DNA from 2 places in the Brevibacterium sp. FAM 27836 genome. Region 1 is predicted to be linked to the other one. Evidence: riboswitches for the same ligand, from Rfam matches in the RefSeq annotation. Region 1 holds a riboswitch; the other holds the start of a gene.

Region 1 (4,729 bases):
TCTCTCTCGACACCGTTGACGCGGTATTACACCGAGGAAGGAACCCCGTGGGCCTGCAAAAGTAACACGGTCCTGATCGGTGCTTTCTGTTCACAACCTTACCGACAGCCTGAGCTAAGACTTGTTGTCTCGCCCGGCGGCATGGCGGGCGACCTTAGCGCGGTTGCCGCATCGTTGCATGGAACACCAGAGGCGCTGCTGCGAGCGTGACCGATCGATAAAACGTATTCCGCACCTCTGGTGCGAACACACCTTGATCCGTGACTGTTCTCCTTGGGCAATAATCGAGATTGCATCTGCCGCGAGCACTCCAAACACGTTCTCTATCGATGCCATTTTGGTTATGACCAACTCAGGGTCTGATTCGTCAATCTCCTGACGCGGAGCCGCAGCAGCCCATCGGTTGACCAGCAAAATGTGCCGCGAATGCAGCGCTGTTTGAGGGACAAGCAAGGCATCAATACTCTCACGCAGATCAAGGCAGTCGCTCAGATCCTGGTCCGTGATGGAGGTCTCGACGCCGAACCCAGATTCAGGTGGAACGAGCCGGGCTTGCCCTGCCCACACCCTCAGTGTTTCCGGGGAGGTCAGTGTCTCGCGGGGCGTCGTAGCCCGGTCTCGCAGTGTGTTGACGAAATCGAGCGCCACTGATCCGCCGTAGAACAGCCAAGGCTCGAAACGCTGTGATGCAGTCACAGACCTCATTCTATGAGCTAACCCTTTTATGCGGTTAGTATCGAATTGTGATTGATGTTCTGAGCTTGCCTTCGATTCGCCTGCACTACACGCTGTCAGGGAACACTGACCCGAATGCTCCGACGGTCGTGCTCCTGCATGGCTGGCCGCAAACCTCAGCCTGCTGGGATCAGCTCACCCCGCTCCTGCCAGACGCCTATCGGGTCATCGCCCCCGATCTGCGCAGCTACGGGCTCAGCGACAAGCCCCAGGGCGGGTACTCCAAACGTCGCATGGCTGCCGACATCGTGGAACTTCTCGACGCACTCGACGTCGAACGTTCCCATGTGGTCGGCCACGACCGTGGGGCACGAGTAGCGCACAGGTTCGCGCTCGACCAGGCTGACCGGATCAGGACGCTCGCGGTCTTGGATGTCGTGCCCACGCATGCGATGTTCCAATCCGATACCGCGACGGCGGCCGGATTTTTCCACTGGCTCTTCCATATGCAGCACGACCTCCCCGAGGCAATGACATCTGGTCGGGAAGAAGAGTATCTTCGCTATTTATTCCATCGATGGACACTGCGGCGCGACCGTCTCGAACCGATGATCGGTCACTACATCGAGTCCTTCAAGCAACCGGGCGCAATGCATGCGGGATTCGAGGACTACCGAGCGACCTGGGAAGACCTCGATCACGATGAACACGACCATCAGGTGGGGTACCGGGTCACCGTTCCCACGTTGGCCCTTTGGGGAGATCACGGGCTCGCGGCCCAAGCTCCAGTGCTGAGTAAGTGGAGAGACTACGTCGAAGAAACCCGAGATAGCACGTCTCTCCTTGAAGGTGGCATCATCGAGAACTGCGGGCATTTCGTACCGGAAGAACGCCCTGAATCTCTCGCTATGCGACTGCGAGACTTCTGGGATCGTCACGAAACGATCAACTGACAGAACCCGCATTGTGTCGCACTGCATCTACCAGGAACCCCGTGCGGTTCCAAAAGTAGTTGTCCTCTTTCCGTCGTTCGGTATCATTCAAACGTATTGAGATAGTTCAAGAGCTTTGCGCGAGCCGGAAGGCAGTCTCGGCAACTTCGCGCACATCAAGACTGAGTGCAAGGTCTCCGTGTTCGAGGTCTTCGATTGAAAACCAGCGTGCTTCCAGCGCGTCATCAGCTGCCACGGGTACCCCGGTTCGCCAGTCGCACCGCACCGCGACGAGGACGAAGTGCTGGAGGAGGGTGCCGGAGTCGTCGTGATGGAAGGCATCGACAGCGGTGAACACCTCGCGTGCCTCACCGTGCACGCCGGTTTCCTCATGCAACTCGCGTAGGGCGGCTTGCTGAATTGTTTCGCCGGTTTCGATTTTCCCCCCAGGGAAGCCCCACCGCCCGACATCTGGCGGGTTCGCGCGACGCACCAGCAGCACGTCGCCGCCACGGATGACTGCTGCGATCGTCGCGACGATCGGACGGGACGGAGAGGTGGAAGCACTCACTTGGACATTCCTTCGCTAGTTCGAACTAGAGCAGGTTCGACGGGTGTGATCTCAGCCGCAGATCCCGTGCAGCACCCCGTGTCACGTCACACCAGTCTACCGAGGATTTGTGCTGCTCATCGGTCGCTGGCTCTTTGCGAGGGAACGTTTATCCGAGGTCTTGCGTTCACTCCCGCCGCTTTTTTCGTGTACTGACGGAGGTGCGGGTTCCGTGCAGCAGGAGTGGAGGGCGCCGATGCCGCCGGCCGATCTCACCCGGAGCCCCTCAGAGGCTGGTAGTCCTCAGCGTCTCCGTGCTCCTGCCGACCGCATGGTTTTGTACCAGGATGGGGCCGTGGTCGGCTGCCCGTGTTGGTATTTGATCTTTCTATATGGTCCCTGACACCGTGGGCTGCACCGATCTGGTTCAGTGTCGGCGAATCACCGTCGACAGCCCCCGCCAGGATCTGCCGTGCTCCTGACCATCGGCGGCCCTAGCGTTCCACGGGAGTGCTCCCAGTTGTGGCCGAATGCGTTAGGGTAGTGGGCAGTGACACGGGGTGCCGCACCCAGCGGCTGAGATCACACCCGTCGAACCTGATCCAGTTCGTACTGGCGAAGGGAATGTCCGGATGACTTCAGCGCGTTCGAGATACCGATCCAGGTGTCCGCTTTCGGCGTGCCGTCATGGTGATCGACTTTCTTTCGCAGTGGAAGAAAGCGAGAGTTCATGTCTGTCTCATCATCCGCGGTTCTGCTCGGTGAGCTGAGGGCGCAGACCCCGTTGGTGCAGTGCATCACTAACTCGGTGGTCACGAACTTCACCGCGAACACCTTGCTGGCCATCGGCGCGGCACCGGCGATGGTCGACATCGTCGGCGAGGCCGGACCGTTCGCCCGTGTCGCCGGGGGCCTGTTGGTGAATCTGGGAACGCCGATCCCGGAGCAGCGTGCGGCGTCCGAGGAAGCGGTCGCCGTGGCGAACGATGCGGGCACGCCGTGGGTGCTCGATCCGGTCGCGATCGGGTCGCTGCCCATCCGGACAGCTCTCGCCGAGAAGCTCGCCGCCCAGCACCCGTTCGCGATCCGGGGCAACGCCTCCGAGATCCTCGCGCTCGCGGGGGCCGGAACGGGTGGCAAGGGCGTCGAAAGTGCGGATGAGACCGAGGCGGCCGCACCGATCGCGATGCGGTTGGCGAGAGACCTGCGCACAGTCGTGGCGGTGTCTGGGCCGGTGGATCTGGTCACCGACGGTGAGCGCATCCTCCGGGTTTCAAACGGCGATCTGCCGCTGACGAAGATCACCGGCGGTGGGTGCGCGCTGGGTGCGCTGATCGCGGCATTCGCTGCCATCCGTGGTGAGTTCTCACCGGTCGAGGCGGTGGCTGCTGCGCATGTCGTGTACGGGATCGCCGCTGAGCGGGCCGCTGCAGAGACGGCGGGGCCCGGGTCGTTCGCTGCCCGTCTGCTCGACGCGCTGTACGCGATCAGCGCAGCGGAGGTGAGCGCGTCGGAGCAGGTGCGCGCCGAGACGGCGCCGGGCGGTGGGGCGTGAACCTCGGCATCTACCTGGTGACCGATCGTGCGCTCTGCGGTGAACGGGGCGTGGCGGAGACCGTGCGGGCAGCCGTCGATGGCGGGGTGCGCACCGTACAGCTGCGCGACAAGCATGCCGGCTTCGATGCACATCTGCGTGAGCTCGAACGTCTGGCGGAAGCGATCCAGGGCCGCGCGCTGCTGCTGGTCAACGACCGGCTCGATGTCGCGATAGCAGCGAGAGAACGCGGCATCCCGGTCGACGGGGTGCATCTTGGGCAGGGTGACCCCGCCGTGCGATCGGCGCGCGACGAGTTCGGCCCCGATGCCGTGATCGGCCTGACAGCGAACAGTGACGAGCACCTCGCAGCGGTGACGCATTTACCCGAAGGCACTGTGGACTACCTCGGCATCGGCGTGATCCGCCCCACGGCCACCAAGCCGGACCATCCTCCGGCGCTGGGGTTCGACGGCTTTCGACGCCTGGCGGCCGCGGCGTCGGTGCCCTCGGTCGCGATCGGCGGCATCGGTATAGACGATATCGCCCGGCTGCGCGACGACGGCGCCGCAGGGGCTGCCATCGTCTCCGCGATCTGCGCCGCCGAAGACCCCAAGGCGACCGCGCGCCGATTCGTGCGGGCCTGGGGCTGAGCACGAACCGCCCCTGATTCCCAAACCTCATTCCCCGAACAGAACATGGAGAACCGTGACCATCTCACCCAGATTCCGACGCGCATTGACCGCAGCCAGCGCAATCGCGCTCACCACCGTCGTCCTCACCGGCTGCGCCGGCACCGACAACGATGCCCCGGCCGATGATCAGCGCACGACCGTGCGTTTCGCGCTCGACTGGACCCCGAACGTGAACCATACTGGCCTGTACGTGGCCCTGCACGAGGGGTACTTCGAAGACGCCGGCATCGATGTCGAGATCCTGCCGTTCAACAACAGCAACCCCGAGGTGCTCGTCGACGCTGGTCAGGCGGAGTTCGGTATCAGCTTCCAGGACACCGCCTCCATGTCGATCGCCTCCGGC
Region 2 (4,729 bases), 1.7 Mb from region 1:
GGACCAGAACACGGCATCGGCCTCGGAAGCGGTGAGGACTTCGCAGATGAGCGCGAAGTCGGCATCGGCGAAGGGTCTGCGGGCACGGGTCGACGGCAGGTCCGTGCCCACCATCAGTGCGCCCGGGTCCGTGTCGACGATGCGGCGGACAACCTCGGCGGGATCGAGCTCCACCCGCCCGAAACCGGTGGCCTTGACCTTCACCCCGGCCTCGACGAGGCGCAGCAGAGTGGGCAGACCCTCGGCGTGCATGCCGAGGTGGTCGATGCTCACAGCCGGCAGGGAGGCGATGCGGGAGGCGAGCTCGGCATCGATGGTGCGTGCGTCGATGTAGAGCTCCGCATGCCAGCCGACGAGGTCGAAGACCCGGCGGGCGAAGGTGTCGAGAGCCTCGAGAGCGGTGGAACCGCCACGGGCGATGTTGAAGCGCAGCGCCCTGACGCCGGCGACGTCGAGGGCACGGATCTGATCGTCGCTGGTCTCAGCCGGCAGCTGGGTGACGCCGACATGGTTCGGGCCGAGTTCGCGCAGCGCGGCGAGGAGATACCCCTGATCGAAGCCCTGGAACGAACCGGAGACCACAGCACCGCCGGCGACCTCGACTCCGACCTCCGCCAGGCTCTGCAGGCGGGATCGGTAGTCGGCGACCGTGAACGGGTCCGGCAGATAGCCGTTGTTCTCGATCAGCGGATGATCCGGGTCGATGATATGCAGGTGCGCGTCGAAAGCACGCTGAAGCTCTCCCATGGAACCAACCTACCGAACCCGCGCCCGGGGGCCGACAGTCGGCTCGGGAAGATACACCGTGCCGCCCGCAGCGAGGAACTCGCGGCTCTTCTCCCGCATGCCTGCCAGCGCGGCCTGCGCCTCGGCACTGCCGTAGGTGTCACGGATGTCCTGGGAGATGCGCATCGAGCAGAACTTCGGCCCGCACATCGAACAGAAGTGGGCGGTCTTCGCCGGTTCCGCCGGCAGCGTCTCGTCGTGGAACGCCTCGGCGGTCTCCGGATCGAGGCCGAGGGCGAACTGATCGCGCCACCGGAACTCGAACCGTGCCTTCGACAGTGCATCGTCTCTGGCAGTCGCGCCTGGGTGGCCCTTCGCAACATCGGCGGCGTGAGCGGCGATCTTGTAGGTGATGACCCCGGTCTTGACGTCGTCGCGGTCGGGCAGGCCGAGGTGCTCCTTCGGGGTGACGTAGCAGAGCATCGCCGTGCCGTAGCGGGCGATTTCGGTCGCCCCGATCGCCGAAGTGATGTGATCGTAGCCGGGTGCGATGTCAGTCACGAGCGGACCCAAGGTGTAGAAGGGGGCGCCGTGGCAGAGCTTCTGCTGGCGTTCGACGTTCTCGCGCACCAGGTGGAGCGGAATGTGCCCAGGGCCTTCGACCATGACCTGGACGTCGTGGGCCCACGCGCGTTCGGTGAGTTCGGCGAGGGTGTCGAGCTCGGCGAACTGGGCGGCGTCGTTGGCATCGGCGATCGAGCCCGGCCGCAGCCCGTCGCCGAGTGAGAACGCGACGTCGTAGCGGGCGAAGATCTCGCAGAGTTCGTCGAAGTGGGTGTAGAGGAAGTTCTCCTCATGGTGGGCTAAGCACCAGCCAGCCATGATGGAGCCTCCGCGGGAGACCATCCCGGTGACCCTGTTGGCCGTGAGCGGCACGTAGCGCAGCAGCACGCCGGCATGGACGGTCATGTAGTCCACGCCCTGCTCGCACTGCTCAATGACGGTGTCCCGATAGATCTCCCAGGTCAGAGCGTTCGCCTCGCCGTCGACCTTCTCCAGGGCCTGGTAGATCGGGACGGTGCCGATGGGGATGGGGGAGTTGCGGATGATCCACTCTCGGGTGGTGTGGATGTCGTTTCCGGTCGAGAGGTCCATGAGGGTGTCGGCACCCCACTTCGCGGCCCATCGCAGCTTCTGCACCTCCTCGGCGATGGAGCTGGTGACCGCGGAATTGCCGATGTTCGCGTTGATTTTCACAAGGAAGGCCTTGCCGATGATCATCGGTTCGGACTCGGGATGGTTGATGTTGTTCGGGATGATCGCGCGGCCGGCGGCGAGCTCCGAGCGGACGAGCTCGACATCGCACTGCTCGCGCAGGGCGACGAAGCGCATCTCCGGGGTGATGATGCCTTCCCGGGCGTAGTGCATCTGGGTCACGGTCCGGCCGGGCTTGGCCCGGAGTGGGACCGGTTTGCGACCCCTCCACTGCTGTGAGGGCGCTCCGCGGCGCACGGCAGCGCGACCGTCATCGGCGATGCGGTGTCCGCGGGCGGCGTAGGTTTCGGTGTCGAGGCGGCCCTCGATCCAGGGGAACCGCAGTGCCGGCAGTCCTTCCTCGGGGACGCTGCCAGGGCCGACGGTGCGGTAGACGTGGACGGGAGCGTTGGTCCGTCCGTCGGAGTCCTCGAGTTCGATGCGGGTGACGGGAACGCGGATGTCGTGCTCGGCATCCTCGAGCCACGCCGGAGAATGCGTCGGATACTGCTCGATCGTGAAATCGTTCGTGGAGTTCTTCGCATTGGGCACGGTGGCCGAAGCCGTGGCAGGGACAGGTGTTTCAGGGGTGAACGCAGTCATCTGCAGTCCTCGCTTCCTACGCCGGTATCAACCGGATCAGGTTCTACGGTCTCGGACGATCCAGTCCGATCTCAGCCCTTCTGCAGGGCTCCCGTGGGGTCGTGCAATTCGTATCACGTCGACAGCGGTGAGGACAAACCCCGCCGAGGCGGGGGTGCTTCCACGGAGGGTGCCTCCACGGAGGACAACAGCTCCAGCGAAACGACGCTGCCGCATCAGTTCTGCAGGAGCATCAGCCTTGGAGGAACGTCGTCGCGGCTCTGCCGAGGGCGACGACATCGGCGACCGCGACCATTTCGCGGGCCGAATGCATCGAATACAGGGCCGGGCCCACGTCGACGGTCGTCATGCCCAGGCGTGTCGCCGTGAGCGGACCGATTGTCGACCCGCACGGCATCGCATTGTTCGACACGAAGTCTTGGTAGTCGACGCCGGCGGCCGTGCACGCCCGCGACCACACTGCGGTGCCCACAGCATCCGTGGCGTACCGCTGCTGAGCGTTGAGTTTGAGCAGCGGACCGCCGCCGAGGCGGGGACGCACATGCGGATCATGGCGTTCCGGATAGTTCGGGTGAGCGGCATGCCCGGCGTCCGATGACACGCACACCGATGCCGCCAGCGACGCCAGATAGTCGCTGCGCGTCGAGTCCGGCAGCAGAGAGGCGATGATGCGTTCGGTGACATCGGCGAGGAACGGTCCGCACGCACCGGAGCGTGAGTTCGACCCGATCTCCTCGTGGTCGAAGGCGGCGAAGAGCGCAATGCCTTCGACCGAGTCGGCGTCGAGACTCGTCAGTGCAGTGACCCCGGCATGGACGGACAGAAGGTTGTCCAACCTCGGCGAGGCGAAGAACTCCTCACGTGCACCGAAAAGCGCCGGCTCCTGGGTGGGGACGGTGTACACGTCGTGACCGACCACCGCCTCGGGATCGACCTCGGCGGAAGCGGCGAGCAGTTCGATGACGTCGGCCTCGGCGAGATCGGCCAAGCCGATCACGGGAGCGGTGTGACGCTGCTTGTCCAAGGCCAGACCGTCATTGACCTGCCGGTCGAGGTGGATTGCCAGCTGCGGAATGCGCGCGATCGGACCGGTGCGGGCGAGCACGACCCGGCCGTCGGCGAGGCTGAGGCGACCGGCGAACGCGAGTTCCCGGTCGAGCCAGGAATTCAGCAGCGGACCGCCGTAGATCTCCACTCCGACCTGGCGCATGCCCTCGGCGGTGTATTCGTCCCCGGGTTTGAGTTTGAAGGCCGGGGAATCCGTGTGGGATCCGAACACGCGGAACCCGGGGACTGCCTCGGCGGTGGTCGTGGGATTCATCCACGCGATGATCGCACCGTCGCGGACGACGAAATGGCCGGATCCGGGCGTCAACGCCCATGCGCTCGCCTCATCGAGGCGGGAGAAACCGGCCTGCTCCAAACGGGCGGCTGCGGTGGCTACGGCGTGGTAGGAGCTGGGGGAGGCACTGACGAAGTCGCCGAGGTCGGCCGCTGTCTGCGCGGCGACAACCGGGTCCGGGTGTGATTCACTCATTTCCCCAGCCTATCGTTTGCGGTAGTTTGGATGACAAGGAACAAGGCCTCAGGCACCGGTCAGACATCGGTTCCGAGGGTAAGGCGGCGGCAGGGATCCTGCGCCCGCAACAGCAACGGCAAGGAGTGTTCGACGTGAACCAGTTCGTGACGGAGTGGAACACCTGGCGCGACTCACGGAACTCGGCACTGGCGAAACCGTTCGGCTGGCTCAGCGTCGTCGGACTGCACTGGCTCGACGTCGAGTCCACCTGGCCCGATGCCCCCGGCACCTTCACCGTCGAGGACGGCTGGGTCACCGTCGCCCTCGACTCCGGAATCAATGCCGGTCCCGCTGCCGAGACCTTCGACCTGCTGAGCCAAGCCGCCGGCGGCGGTGCGGGTGCCGGGACAGGCGGCGGTGCGGTCCGAGCGACGAGCCCCTCGGTGCCCAGCGACACCTCGACCCTGCCTGCTGTGACAGACCACGCCGCCACAGGAGCTTCTGCCGCTGACAACGCCTCCGCAGATGCCGGTGCGGCCGAGGCCGGAACCGCGGGTCATGACTCGGCCCCAGCCCGACCGCAGGTGCGTGTCGAGGACAACGGCTTCACCGCGAAGCTGCCGGCCG

Evidence for each region. Region 1 has a riboswitch for thiamine pyrophosphate ahead of thiM (hydroxyethylthiazole kinase). Riboswitches for the same ligand answer to the same signal wherever they lie in the genome.
Region 2: another riboswitch for thiamine pyrophosphate. It lies ahead of thiC (phosphomethylpyrimidine synthase ThiC); the one in region 1 lies ahead of thiM (hydroxyethylthiazole kinase).

The regions. Positions count from the first base shown of each region.
Region 1 covers NZ_CP195711.1:3,043,625-3,048,353, forward strand. Annotated here, with positions in the region: gene ACSE4D_RS13615 (CGNR zinc finger domain-containing protein) at 115-696, opposite strand; gene ACSE4D_RS13620 (alpha/beta fold hydrolase) at 744-1,628, shown strand; gene ACSE4D_RS13625 (NUDIX hydrolase) at 1,735-2,178, opposite strand; TPP riboswitch at 2,169-2,267, opposite strand; TPP riboswitch at 2,704-2,799, shown strand; gene thiM (hydroxyethylthiazole kinase) at 2,888-3,712, shown strand; gene thiE (thiamine phosphate synthase) at 3,709-4,344, shown strand; gene ACSE4D_RS13640 (ABC transporter substrate-binding protein) at 4,400-4,729, shown strand, end outside.
Region 2 covers NZ_CP195711.1:1,315,831-1,320,559, reverse strand. Annotated here, with positions in the region: gene ACSE4D_RS06050 (amidohydrolase family protein) at 1-747, opposite strand, end outside; gene thiC (phosphomethylpyrimidine synthase ThiC) at 757-2,583, opposite strand; TPP riboswitch at 2,579-2,687, opposite strand; gene ACSE4D_RS06040 (M18 family aminopeptidase) at 2,816-4,120, opposite strand; gene ACSE4D_RS06035 (DUF1684 domain-containing protein) at 4,255-4,729, shown strand, end outside.